3 regions of the Hyphomicrobium methylovorum genome follow, and region 1 is predicted to be linked to each of the others. Evidence: riboswitches for the same ligand, from Rfam matches in the RefSeq annotation. Region 1 holds a riboswitch; each other region holds the start of a gene.

Region 1 (4,455 bases):
TGTGGACCGTCCGTTGTCACAGGCGGCGCTGATCGAAGGGGTATCGATTGTCGCCTCGGCACGGACCACGGCCGTTCTCGATTCGGGCGCGCGCCGGGCTGGCGTGGCGATTACCGGCACGGGTACGGATTGCATCGTCATCGCTGCGCCAATCGGAGAACCGTGTGACGCGCACGCCGGAATGCATACTGCGGCTGGGGAAGCGATCGGCGCCGCTGTCTATCGGGCCATCGCGGAAGGCACCGAGCAGTGGCGTTTAGATTTCGCAGCCTTGCTGGCGCGCGCGAACGCCAAGTCAACTTGAGCGCACGCTGTTTCCGAATTGTGAGAACCTTGGTGCCCATTTCGCCGGCACGGTTGACGCCTTTCGACATCAACCGCGCCTGCTTATGGACGGACGGGAGGGTCCGTTATTATCTGCCTTCGGCCCAGGCTTTGCTCTGGAGTTCCTCGAAGGTGAAGCGCATGCCAGCGTATGCGGCGACACCCGGCGTCGCGTAGCCGTACACTTCCTGATAGTTCTCGTTGAGCAAGTTCTCGACGCGAACATACGATTCGACGCCAGGCATGAGCTTGTACGAGGCCGTCGCGTTGACGAGCCAGTAGGAGTCCAGGCTCACACGCACGGGCGTGTAGTCAGGCATATATGCGTTATCGATCGTTGTGCCGTTGTAGATGGCCGCCAGATTGAGATTTCCGCGCTTGTCGTTGAACGAATAGTTGAGGTCTGCACGGCCGGCATTTCGCGGACGGCGAATTTCTGTAAGTCCGTTTGGTTCGTAAGCCAGCAGCCGCGTATAGCTCATACCGACGCTGAGATCCGGCGTTAGCATTGCACGGCCGGATATTTCCACGCCCTGCCGTTCGCTTTCGCCGTTGAGGTTGATTGGCGTATAGATCCCGCCGACCCGAATGCCGGTGATTTCATTCGTCAGATTGGCGTTGAAGTACGTCACGTCGAGGACTGCACGACCGTTCCACGTTGTGAACTCGACGCCAGCATCCCAGCCGAACGACTCTTCCGGCAGCAGGTTCGGATTGCCCTGGAACTGGCCGAGAATACTACCAAACTGTTCGTACATTCCCGGCAATGTCACAGCCGTGCCGACGCTCGCGTGCGGGCGGGCGCCGATCTCGGGAAGCCGCAGAGACACGGCCGCGTGCCACGTCGTGTAGTCTGCGAAGCTATCGTTGTCGTCATGCCGGACGCTAACGGTAGGGAACAAACGGTCGAAATATTCGCCGCGATATTCGCCGACGTACGCCATGCGATCGCGTTTGCGTTCGAGGCCATCCGTATAAAGCGAAATCGGCGTGAAGGCTTCGTCCTCATACTGGGCCATGCCGGTCACGCTGTTGCGGAAGTCTCTGGCACCGAAGCGATACGTCGCGAGATAACCGAACTTGTTGGCTTCGCTTTCGTTTGTCGAGGGGCCGTAGTCACCACCGTCATGAGAGCTGGTCGTATTGCGCGTTGCGCGCAAGACCTGCGTGAATGCGCCGTCAAACGAGTCCCACGTCAGATTGGCGCCGCTCAGCCAGATGCTCGTCTTGTTATGGAAATTGCCGTCAATCGCCATCAAGTATGGCTGGCCGGGCGCATAACCGAAATCGTCGTACTTAAGATTCTTATCGATGTGGTGGAGCGTGAAGTCGAGCGTCACACCCTTCAAGAGCTGCGCGCCGCCACGCACGTTCAGCGTGCTGATTCGCGTCGGGTCGTTCTCATGACCAACGGGCGAGATGTCGAAGCCGTCGACCTCGCGAGAACCGCCGCTGAGAGAGAACCAAACTTTGTCGTTGCCAGCCGAGACGCGTGCGAAGGCTTCCCGCGTTCCCATGCTGCCGCCTTCGGCGCGTGCTACGACCGTCAACGGGCCTTTGCCGTTCTTCGTGATGACGTTGATTACGCCGCCGATGGCCTTCGATCCGCCGATGCCGCTCTGGCCGCCGCGGATGATTTCGATGCGATCGATATCGTCAACGAGAAGGTTGGAAAAATCGAATTCGCCATTTGCCGTGTCGGACGCGTCGATGCCGTCGATCAAGACGAGTGTTTGATTTCCTTCGGCGCCACGGATGCGGACTTGCGTCAAGCTACCTGGACTGCCCGTGCGGCTGACTGAGACGCCGGGCTGGCTTCGCAGCGCGTCGGCGACGTAGCGTATTTCTTGCGCCTTCAACTGGGCCGCGGAAATGACGGTGACGGACGAGCCGATTTGGTCGGCCGGCACGCCGCTGATGGTTTCGGTTGCCGAAGCGCCCGCTCCTCCCTCGCCCCCGTCTACGGCGACGGGCGGGGCATCCGAATTGGACGGCGGCACGCCGACGACAACGTCCTTTCCAGCCGCACGCCTCACGGCGATCTTCGGCTTTTCGACGGTTGCACCTTCGACGACGATCGGGGGCAATTCGGTGGTCGCCAAGTCGGTCGACTGGGCGTGTGCTTCAACGGCCGCGAAGCTGATCGACATACTCGCGAGTGCCGCACTGGCGGCGCAAATACTGGTTCGGCGCAACATAAAGTCCCCCTCGGTGGATTCGACCGAAGAGGGAGCGCAGGGCAGGTGAACAGTCGCGATTAAGGGCGAACGGACTTACGGCGCGGCCGCTATGCCACGCGCGACTCAGGTTCCGTTAAAACAAAAATTCCCCACCACGCGACATTCATGACCTGACGTGACTCCCCTTCGGTTGACACATCAGCCGCCGCTACGGGACTCCGTTCTGCCGCGCCCCACGCACGGAAGATGGGCAGCTTGTGGCGGCAGGTCTCCTGACTCGCGGCTCTGGCGCTTTCTCCCGCCTTCCCGGGCCTCTTCCGAGGCTTCAGTGGCATATCAGGAGTAAGCTTGCCGCTTACAGTTGCGGGGGCAGTCGCGGCATTGACACTGGCGTGTCGCACCGCATTCCCTCTTGTTGCAGCAAGCTTTTCACCTGTTGCAACACCGTCACGCGGCCATTCAAAGTTACCGCCTCGGGTAAGTCAATTGGCCTTCGAGGCTGAGCATATATCGGCCGTCGGGCTAGATGCGGATTTGTCACTATGCTGAGAAGGCTCGGACTTCCGTCCGGGTGGAGCGATGCGGGGGATCGCCGTAGCTTCCTTGTAAAACATCGATAGGGATTATATGTTTGTGCTATCTCGACTCACCTCAAGGCGACCCGGATGCGATTGACACTTCATGCCGACTATTCCTTGCGCGTTCTTATGCACGCAGGGTTGAAGGGGGCTGAACTGTCGACCATCAGCGAGATCGCAGAGCGGTTCGACATTTCCCGGAGCCATCTGATGAAGGTGGTGCATCACCTGGGGCAGCTTGGGTATCTCGAGACGGTGCAAGGTAAAAAGGGCGGCTTCCGGCTGCTCCGCCGCCCGCAGCAAATCAACGTCGGCACCGTCATACGCGATACCGAGCAGGAACTGGACGTTATCGGTTGCATGAACCAACCGGGCTATTGCCGCATCCAACCGGCCTGCATCCTTCGCCGCGCCCTGCATGATGCAACGAATGCATTTCTGGCCTCTCTCGATCAGTACACGCTTGAAGACCTGATTCGGCCGAAACGTGCGCTTGCAAGACTTCTCGACCTCGATCCAGACCCGCCGTCCTCAACCCCGCCGAATTGAAAGCGACCTGCGAGGTCTGAAACGGTCGACTTCTCCGCCATCCGACGCGGTGCGGCAGACTGCTCACCATAACATGCAAATGATTTACATGTTTGAATGAGTGGCGTATAAACGGCGTCCAAAACGAGATTGGTTGGACGCCCATGAAAGCTCGACTGTCGGTTCGGCAACTTGTTATCGGGATGATGTCTATCGGCATCGGCGCAGCTGCGAGCGTTGTGCTGATACCGGCAATCACGCACCCGGCTCCGCTCACGGTTTACCAGCTCACCGGTCCGCTCAACAGCGGCGCAACAACGCTTCCCACCGCAATCAAAGGCATTCCAGCGCTTCCGTCTCTGCTGGTTGAAAAGAATGCACGCACGCAATGGGAGATCATCGGTGGCACTCTGCTGCAGACCGGATTTGCCAACGCGAGCATTTCAGCACTCGAACGCGCGATCGCCAACGATCCAGAAAATATCATGCTTCACGTCGCGTTGGGCGAAGCTATCGTTATCGCGAACGGCGGCTGGGTCAACGCACGCGCGAAGGCCGAGTTCGACATTGCTCTGCGCGCCGATCCCAACGACTTGATCGCGCGCTTCTACCTCGCTCACTGGCTGATGCAATCGGGAAAGCCCAAACCTGCGCTGGTGAAGTGGGTTGGACTGATGCGGACCGTTGGGACCGATGAAGTCTGGTACGATAAGCTTTGGGAGGCCATGCCCGGAGCTGCCGAGCAACTCGGCATCAGCAAACTCGCGCTGCAAGCGCTTTGCTCCGCCGGCATGTAATCCCGCACTCAGAAGGCATCTCCCATGAACAAACTGCCGCAGCGTTCT
Region 2 (4,455 bases), 490 kb from region 1:
GCCACTCGCGATTGCTGGACGAAATGTAAGAGATGTTACGGAACGACAACGCGGAGCTTGGCGTGTATTCCGTCTTCAACTGTGTGAAGTTGTCTTTGAACCGAATTCGGCTGTCGTAGACGTTATAATTCTTCTCGCGCAGACTTTTGTCGATTTCGCCGTCACGGAAGGGCGTTCCAAAATAACGCATCGGCTTTTGATCGCCGTAGTCGGTCGACAGCGTGAACACGAGATCTGGCGCAGCCTGAAGCCTCAATGCGCCGGAAATTCCAAAATTCTCCGAGTGCCCAAGATCCACCCAGCCTTCCGAAGCGTCTCCCGTGACATCGAAGCGATAGGAGAGCGCTTCATTCAACGGACCAGCGCTATCGAACGAAAGGCGTCGCCCCAGGTTCGAGTCGACGTAAACCTGCGCTTCGTTTTCGTAATGCGTCGTGATCGGCTTCTTGGGAACGACGTTGATCACGCCGCCAATCGCGCCTTGGCCATAGAGAACCGAAGCCGGACCGTGCAAAACCTCGATACGGTCGACGGACCACATGTTGAACGGGAAGGTGACGTTGCCGCGGCCTGGCGATATGCGCGTCCCATCGTAAAGCCGCACGACTGAGCCATTGCCTTGATAGCCGCGGCTGGCGAACGCTTGGCCGTAAACCGGATTGGCAACGCTGCTGAAGCCCGGCGCATTATGCGTAACGGCGTCCGTCACGGTATCTTGGCCGCGGTCGCGCGCGACTTCGCCGGAAATGACACTGACGCTGGCAGGTGTTTCGAGCGGCGTGAGATTGAGGCGGCTACCCGCTGTGGTCGGCACGCTGAGATTGAGGCCAGGCTTGGTCGGCGTATTGACGCCGGTTTGGGCAGGATCAACCACAGGCTCCGCTGGCTGCGTGTTGGTTGACGCCTGGGCCGGAGCCTTTTGCTTGACCGTTGAAGGCTTTTTGGCCTTCGCCATCTTCTTCGGAGACTGTGTGCCGAGCACGGTGACAGGCGGCAGATCACTCGAATTTGGCGCCGCTTGCTGCGCGTTGACGAGGCACGGCGCAAAGACCGAAGCGAGGACGGAAAGGCTTGCACCCGCCGAGAGGCGACGCAGATGCGTCTGGCCATTGGACCGGAGTCCGGAGATTGAATTGAGCATAGGACCTGCGTGACGACGAATGTGGCACGTCACAGCAAGCGAAGGCGTCTCGAGCGCATAGCAAGCTCAAGCCGTCAACGATCAGAACACCCCGTCTGATCCGTGCTCGCGTGTGACCACGACCGTCGGCAGGTCTCCTGGCTCGCGGGTCTTAGCGTCTTGACCTGCCTTCCCGGAACGCAGCTCCAGTGGCGCGAGTGGTCAAGAGCTTGCCGCTTACAGTTGCGGGGGCAGCCGCGGAATTTGGCACAAGGCCATCACCGCATTCCCTATTGATTCCTTGCGGAAACCGACAAGATAGGGTGTCGCCGGATGACACGGCGAGTCAATGCGCGTGCGGTCGAATGGCCGGGGCATGTGCTCAAAGCGTCACAAGCGAGGAAGCTGCGCACGGGATTATCAGTGCGCAGCTGTTTGCACTTAGCCGAGTGACTCGAGGTATTCGTAGACAGCGCGAGCAGGCTCGCCACCCATCTTTGCATGCGTCAGCAACGGAATGCCGTGCGCGCCGGGGGCCTTCGCGGCTTGCGGGTAAGCTTCCAGCGCCGTCTTGACAATATCCAGCCTGCCGAGCATGGCGGCTGCAAAGATATCAAGGCGCGCGCCGTGTTCGATCAGAAGCAGCGCCATGTCTCGGCCGCCGGTGTGAGCGGCTGCACCAAGCCCGGATTCGAAATCTCCGCCGCCCCAATCCCAGCTCGCGTTGACGAGCTTGGGCTCGATCGCAAGCAGCTCTCGCACGCGATCGATATCGCTATGCGCCTTCCGGACGAATTCGCTCACAAGCTCGGGCGCCAATGCGGCAGGCCTCTCCATAGTCCATTCCCTTCAATGATCAGGCGTGCAATTTGAGAGATGTTAGCGACTGCGTCGTTACAACTCTACAGTCTCCGCAGCGCCGTTTGGCCACGGCCGATTGCTACGAGCGGATGCATACTATTTTTTGACAAGGAAAGCGCCGCGATCAGGAACGGGCAATTGGATCGTGACTTTGAGGCCGCCCAGGTCTGATCGGCCAAGCTCAACATCGCCGCCGTACAGCTGAGCGAGATCGCGCACAATCGCCAATCCAAGACCCGAGCCCTGATTGTCGCTTTCCCATTGCGTTCCGATATTGAAAACGATCTTCCACGCTTCAGGCGGCAGGCCTGGGCCATCATCCTCGACGACAAATTTTAGCTGGCGCGAATAATCGCCATCAATCCCGAGGCGAACGACGCTTCGAGCGTGCCTCAAAGCGTTGTCGACGATGTTCGCCAGCAACTCGTTCAAGTCTTCGCGTTCGGCCGCAACCATGACGCGATCCGGAATGTCGTTGCGGATGACGACGCCGCGATCGACATAAAGGCGAGAGAGCGCGGCCGTGACCGCCGTTGCGACGTCGGACAAGGACGACAGGGTACCAGGTCGTGCGCGTGTCGCAGCAATGCGCGCTCGCGCGATCTGATAATCGATATGGCTTTGCATGCGTCGGCATTGGTCGCGGATAACGGAAGCGGTTTCGGTTTCGCCGCGCCGATTGAGCTGCTCCGCCTCATCGACCAGGATTGCCAGAGGCGTCTTCAGACCGTGTGCAATATTTCCCGCTTGCGCGCGCGCCCGTCCGATCTGCTCGCTGGATGACTGCAGCAGACCATTGAGGTCGTCGATCAGCGGCTGAACCTCTTCCGGAAACTTGCCCTTCATCGACGCCGCCGAGCCCGAGCGCACCGCCGCCAGCCCTTCGCGAAGTTGAGAGAACGGGGTCATGGCGTAAAACAACAGCAGCACCGCAGCTGAAATCATGGAAGCGGCAAACCCACCAAGCGACCACAGCAATACATTGTTGAACTGCTGCAGTTCTTGCCGAAGGTGCGCTTCGTCGGTGCCGATAATGAAGTGGACGGGAGACGCGGGTGTGTCCAGCATCCGTGCGCGCTCGGCGATGTGCAGTTTCCCGGTCGGTCCATCGATCATCAGCGTATGCGTTTCGCCGTCAGCGCGCGGTAGCTCCGAAATCGAAAGCGTATCACCTTTAAGCGATCCGGAACGTGCAATGACGCCGCGATTATCCTGGACTTGCCAATAGAAGCCCGAATGCGGTGGTTGATAGCGCGGATCGCTGAGCGGCCGTACGAGCTTGAGTGTGCCGTCAGGTCCGGTTTCCAGCAGCACCTCAAGCTCGTCCAGATGTTCGAGCAGCTCATCGTTGAGCTGCCGTCCAAGGAAGTCTTGAAAGACGAGCGAAAGCGCGATGCCTGCTGAGGCGACACCAAGCACTGCCCAGATCGTGGCTACGAGCATGAGTCGGGAGCGAAGGCTGCGCATTGGAGGGTTCAATCCATACGGTAGCCAAGGCCGCGGACGGTCGTAATGACATCGCGCCCCAGCTTACGCCGCAGCCTGCTGATATAGACCTCGATGGTGTTCGACTCGGTGCTCTGGTCGAGCGAGTAAAGCCGATCGACGAGCTCCTGTTGTGAGATGACGCGTCCCACGCGATGCATGAAGTACGACAGCATCCGCATTTCGAGTGCCGTCAGCTCAATCACACGGCCATCCGCCGTTGCTTTCCCGGCGACAGTATCGAGGGTGATGTCGCGGTTCTGGAGAACAGGATTTCCGCTCCCGGACTTCCGGCGGATCAATGCGCGCAGGCGCGCTACGACCTCTGGCGTGTGGAACGGCTTCGAGAGGTAGTCATCGGCACCGGAGTTAAGGCCTTCGACCTTTTCCGTCCACGTGCCGTGCGCGGTGAGAATGAGCACCGGCAAGTCGCAGCCGCCGCTACGCCAGCGCCGCAGAACGTCTAGGCCCGCGAGAGTAGGGAGGCCGAGGTCGAGCACAGCGGCGTCGAAAGCGCCATCGACGCCCAACGCCCACCCATCCTCTCCATCCTTGGCGTGTTCGACGACGAAGCCTGCATCGCGCAAACCGGCCGATAAGCGCGCCGCGAGTCCATCGTCGTCTTCGACCAGCAGAATACGAATAGGAACGCTCCCGCAGCGCTTTATGGGCCCGAGCTCACGCCAATTTCCGTGCACATGCAGGCTCTTGGAGTGGCGATTTGGCCCAATTCAGGTTGATTTCAGGTAACCGTGTAAAACGCGGCTGGCAACGAGGATGTCGGTCGCATGGTTTCCGGTAGGCTGATCGCGTGGATAGCTGCATTCGCAGGCCCTGGATGCTGGGGGGCGCTTGCGGCCGAAGTAACGATTTCGCAGAGCCAGCTTGAGCATCTGGAAATTCGGCTCGAAGAGGTGCGCGCCGCGAGCGACGAGGCCGTCGCTCTTCTGCCCGGCACGGTCATTCCGCCGACGAACAGTCGCATCGCC
Region 3 (4,455 bases), 1.4 Mb from region 1:
GAAGGATGACGAGGCGCGCGTCGCCGGGGATCGGTTCGCCGGAACGCAGAATTTGCAGATCGACGCTGGTGTCGAGGCGAAGCGGATCGAAGTCGTCGAAGTTCGAGATGCGCGGATAGGCGAGCACGGCGATGACCGGTTTACCCGTCGGCGCGCGACGTTCGTCAAGCGCGAGTGCATCTTCGGGCGGCAGGCGCCGCGCTTCGTTGAAGAATGGAACGAGGCCGAGGGCAGGCCATCCGGTGAGATAGGTTATGGCGGTCATGCCGTCCGCAAATAGAGTTGGATCGCCGCGCATCTTGTTGACGATGAAGCCTTGGATCATTTGCGCATCGGCGGCATCGAGAACGTGCTTCGTTCCGACGAGACTGGCGATGACGCCACCGCGGTCGATGTCACCGATGAGAATTACCGGGACGTCAGCGGTGCGCGCGAAGCCGAGGTTTGCGATGTCGTTTGCTCGGAGATTGATCTCGGATGCGCTGCCCGCGCCTTCCACCAGCACGATGTCGGCATCGGCCTTCAAGTGTTCGAAGCTTTCAAGCACGGCGGGCATGAGGCTTCGTTTTTTCGATTGGAATGCGCGCGCACCCGAAGTTTCGATCATGCGCCCCTGCACGATGACTTGTGCGCCGGTTTCGCTTTGGGGCTTGAGCAACACGGGATTCATGTGAACGGAGAGCGGAACGCGAGCGGCGCGGGCTTGTAGTGCTTGCGCGCGACCGATCTCGCCGCCGTCAGCCGTAACAGCAGCGTTGTTCGACATATTCTGCGGCTTGAACGGGCGGACGCGGAGGCCGCGGTTCGCACATAGGCGGCAGAGGCCCGCGACGATCAGCGATTTGCCGACGTCGGAGCCTGTGCCTACGAACATCAGCGCGCGTGCGGGCATGCCTTTAGAACTCGATACCCTGCTGTGCCTTGATGCCAGCGGCGAAGTGGTGCTTCGTGGCGCCCATCTCCGTCACGCCATCAGCCAGTGCGATCAATTCCGGTTTGGCGTTGCGGCCCGTAACGACGACGTGCAAATCGGCGCGACGGTTCCGGAGTGTTTCTATGACGTCGTCGAGCGGCAGATAATCGTAGCGCAGGGCGATGTTCAATTCGTCCAGGATTAGCAAACGAATTTCGGGATCGGCCATCAACTCCTTGACCTTGGCGAAAGCGCGTTCAGCGGCGGCGATGTCTCGCGCCTTGTCCTGCGTCTCCCAGGTGAAGCCTTCTCCCATCGTGTGCCAGGAAACCTGATCACCGAAGCGTTCGAGCGCGGTACGTTCGCCGGTGTGCCACGCACCCTTGATGAACTGCACGACGCCGACTTTCCAGCCGTGCCCGAGTGCACGCAACACGAGGCCGAACGCCGCCGTCGATTTGCCCTTGCCGGGGCCGGTGTGAATGAGCAGCACACCTTTTTCGACCGTTTTGGACGCGACTTCCGCATCCTGCAGGGCTTTGCGTTTCGCCATCTTCGCTTTGTGGCGATCGGCGTCTTCGGTCGTCGTATGGTTCTCGGTCACGATTAGCCTTTCAGTGTCAGCGGAAGACCTGCGGCGATGAAGAGCACGCGGTCGGCGACGGTTGCGAGGCGTTGGTTCAATCGTCCGGCTTCGTCGCGAAAGCGGCGCGCCAGCGCGTTGTCGGGCACGATGCCGAGGCCTACCTCGTTCGACACCATGATACAGGGTGCGGTCCGTTTGGCGAGTGCGGCGATCAAGAGGTCGGTTTCGTGCGGGATGTTTCTTTCGGCGTGCATCAAGTTCGAGAGCCAGAGCGTCAGGCAATCGACAAGGCAGGGGAGGGATGCGGTCTGGTTAGCCAAAGCGTCGGCAAGGTCCAGGGGCACTTCGAATTGCTGCCAACCGGCGCCGCGGCGTGCGCGATGGGTTGCAATCCGATCGCGCATTTCATCGTCGAAAGCTTCGGCCGTTGCGACATAGGCCCAAGGCGGGGGCAGTGCGGTCAATAGACGCTCGGCATGCGTGCTCTTGCCTGAACGTGCGCCGCCCAGAACGAGTGTTAGCGGGGGGCACGTCATGGAAGGCGGCATGGGGTTACCGTTGCGGCGCTTGGCGATTGACGAAGCATGGGGCGTCACTTATCCGTTGAGGCGATGGTCCCTCGCAAGAGGGTTCTAAGGGAATGCGGTTTCACTCCGCAGCTGCCCCCGCAACTGTAAGCGGCGAGCATCCAGCAAATGTACCACTGGGATACGTCCCGGGAAGGTTGCCGGATGCCGCGACCCGCGAGCCAGGAAACCTGCCATCATTTATTGAAACCGGCGCCGGTGGGGCGCGGAAAGGTTAAGATGCGAACCGTTGTCCGGTGCTGCAGACCATTTCCCTCGCCGCCACGCCCGCACCATAAATCCGGCCAGGAGACTGCTGCATGAGCCCGCGTAAGGTTCCTATTACGATCGTCACCGGTTTTCTTGGTTCGGGAAAGACGACGCTCGTTCGTCATGCTCTCGAAAATGCTGAGGGGCGGAGATTGGCGCTGATCGTCAACGAGTTCGGTGACGTCGGTGTGGACGGCACCATTCTGCGCTCGTGCGGTATCGAGAACTGCCCGGAAGAGAATATCGTCGAGCTGACGAACGGTTGCCTTTGCTGCACGGTCGCGGACGATTTCGTGCCGACGCTCGAAGCATTGCTGTCGCGTAGTCCCGCTCCGGATCACATCATCGTCGAGACGTCGGGTTTGGCTCTGCCGAAGCCGTTGCTCAAGGCGTTCGAGTGGCCGGATATTCGCAATCGCGTGACGGTGGATGGAGTTGTGACCGTGGTTGACGGTCCGGCTGTTCGCGCGGGTCGCTTTGCCGACGATCCTGAGAAGGTTGCTGCGCAGCGTGCGGAAGACGAGTCCATCGATCACGACAATCCGCTTGAAGAGGTTTACGAGGATCAGCTGCTCTGCGCCGATCTCATCGTGCTGAATAAGACGGATCTTCTGACGGACGATGAAGCGGCGTCCGTTTCTGCCGAAATCAAGAATAGCGTGCCGCGCGCGATCAAGATCGTGGCGACGCGTGAGGGACGCGTGGCGCCGAGTGTGCTGCTCGGTCTTTCGGCCGCCGCTGAGAACGATCTCGCCGCCCGACCGTCGCATCATGACGATATGCCCGATCATGACCACGACGATTTCGAGACGTTCATTGTCGAGGTGCCGGAACTGACGTCGCCAGCCGATCTCACGGCGCGGGCTCAGGATGTGGCGAAGACGCATGATGTGCTCCGCATCAAGGGATATGCGGCAGTCCAGGGCAAGCCGATGCGGCTTCTGCTGCAAGGCGTCGGCGAGCGGGTCGATACGCGCTATGAACGCGCCTGGACCGCGGAAGAAAAACGTATCGGGCGTCTGGTCGTCATTGGCCAGAAGGGACTGAACCGTGACGCGATTGCGCGCGCTCTCACGGGCGCTGGCTAATGCATCTGGTCGTGCGCGAGAGTCGGGATCTCGATGAGGCCGCTGCGCCTCAGGATCTCGCGCTCGCGCCGGCAGATCTCGTCGTCCTGTCGTTTTCAGACTCCGATTTGGCGATGGCCGCGGCAGCATTTTGCGATGTGCCGCAGGACGAGCGTCCGAGCTTGAGCTTCGCAAACCTCAATACGTTGCGGCACCCGATGTCGGTCGATCTGTTTCTCGACGCGACTGTGAAGGGATCGCGTGCGGTTCTGGTGCGGCTGCTTGGTGGGCTCGATTATTGGCGCTACGGCGGCGAACAGTTGAGCCGCAGGTGTCGCGAGTTGGGCGTCGCGCTGGCAATCGTGCCTGGCGATGGCCGTCCCGATATGCGTCTTGCGGCACTTTCGACTGTTGCAGCTGATGATCTCGCACGTCTCGAAGCGTTACTCGATGACGGTGGCGCGGAGAATGTGCGCAGTGCTCTCCGAAGCTTGCTGTCGCGCGCACGCGGCGAAGCTTCGCCAATGCCAGAGGTTCGCACGACGCCGCAATTCGGGTGTTATCGTGCTGCGGATGCGGGCAAGACGGCTGGGGCTTCTGCCGCTATCGTTTTCTATCGTTCACACCTGACGGCTGGTGATATTGCGCCGATCGAGAAGCTCGCAGAAGCGCTCGAAGCGCGCGGCATGGGAGCGACGTTACTCTACGTGCCGAGTTTGCGCGCGCCTGACGCGGCTGTCTGGCTTGCGGGCGAACTGAAGCGGCTCAATCCAAGCGTGGTCGTCAACGCGACGGCGTTTTCGGCGCGCGAGGATGATACGTCTCCGCTCGACGCTGGCGATTGTCCAGTGCTGCAGGTAGCGATGACGAACGCGCCGGAGACCTTGTGGAATCAATCACAGCGCGGCGTCAGTGCGTCCGACCTTGCGATGCACGTCGTTCTGCCGGAACTCGACGGCAGGATTTTTGCGGGCGTTATTTCGTTCAAGGAGCCTCAAGCTCTGAACGGCGATGCTGGGCCTGCGCTTCTGCGGCATGTTCCATATGCTCACG

What was found. A riboswitch is a leader RNA that binds a small molecule or an ion and turns the genes downstream of it on or off. The one in region 1 is predicted to bind cobalamin.
Region 2: linked by a shared signal. The riboswitch ahead of DLM45_RS06540 (TonB-dependent receptor) and the one ahead of DLM45_RS04295 (TonB-dependent receptor plug domain-containing protein) in region 1 are both predicted to bind cobalamin.
Region 3: linked by a shared signal. The riboswitch ahead of cobW (cobalamin biosynthesis protein CobW) and the one ahead of DLM45_RS04295 (TonB-dependent receptor plug domain-containing protein) in region 1 are both predicted to bind cobalamin.

What each region holds. Positions count from the first base shown of each region.
Region 1 is NZ_QHJE01000001.1:850,785-855,239, forward strand. Features, by position in the region: gene DLM45_RS04290 (adenosylcobinamide amidohydrolase) at 1-304, shown strand, start outside; gene DLM45_RS04295 (TonB-dependent receptor plug domain-containing protein) at 414-2,522, opposite strand; cobalamin riboswitch at 2,750-2,968, opposite strand; gene DLM45_RS04300 (RrF2 family transcriptional regulator) at 3,170-3,631, shown strand; gene DLM45_RS04305 (tetratricopeptide repeat protein) at 3,775-4,407, shown strand.
Region 2 is NZ_QHJE01000001.1:1,338,672-1,343,126, reverse strand. Features, by position in the region: gene DLM45_RS06540 (TonB-dependent receptor) at 1-1,141, opposite strand, end outside; cobalamin riboswitch at 1,252-1,450, opposite strand; gene DLM45_RS06535 (ankyrin repeat domain-containing protein) at 1,562-1,957, opposite strand; gene DLM45_RS06530 (sensor histidine kinase) at 2,078-3,424, opposite strand; gene DLM45_RS06525 (response regulator transcription factor) at 3,457-4,110, opposite strand; gene DLM45_RS06520 (efflux RND transporter periplasmic adaptor subunit) at 4,255-4,455, shown strand, end outside.
Region 3 is NZ_QHJE01000001.1:2,246,137-2,250,591, forward strand. Features, by position in the region: gene DLM45_RS10885 (cobyric acid synthase) at 1-892, opposite strand, end outside; gene cobO (cob(I)yrinic acid a,c-diamide adenosyltransferase) at 897-1,517, opposite strand; gene cobU (bifunctional adenosylcobinamide kinase/adenosylcobinamide-phosphate guanylyltransferase) at 1,520-2,047, opposite strand; cobalamin riboswitch at 2,095-2,278, shown strand; gene cobW (cobalamin biosynthesis protein CobW) at 2,386-3,423, shown strand; gene cobN (cobaltochelatase subunit CobN) at 3,423-4,455, shown strand, end outside.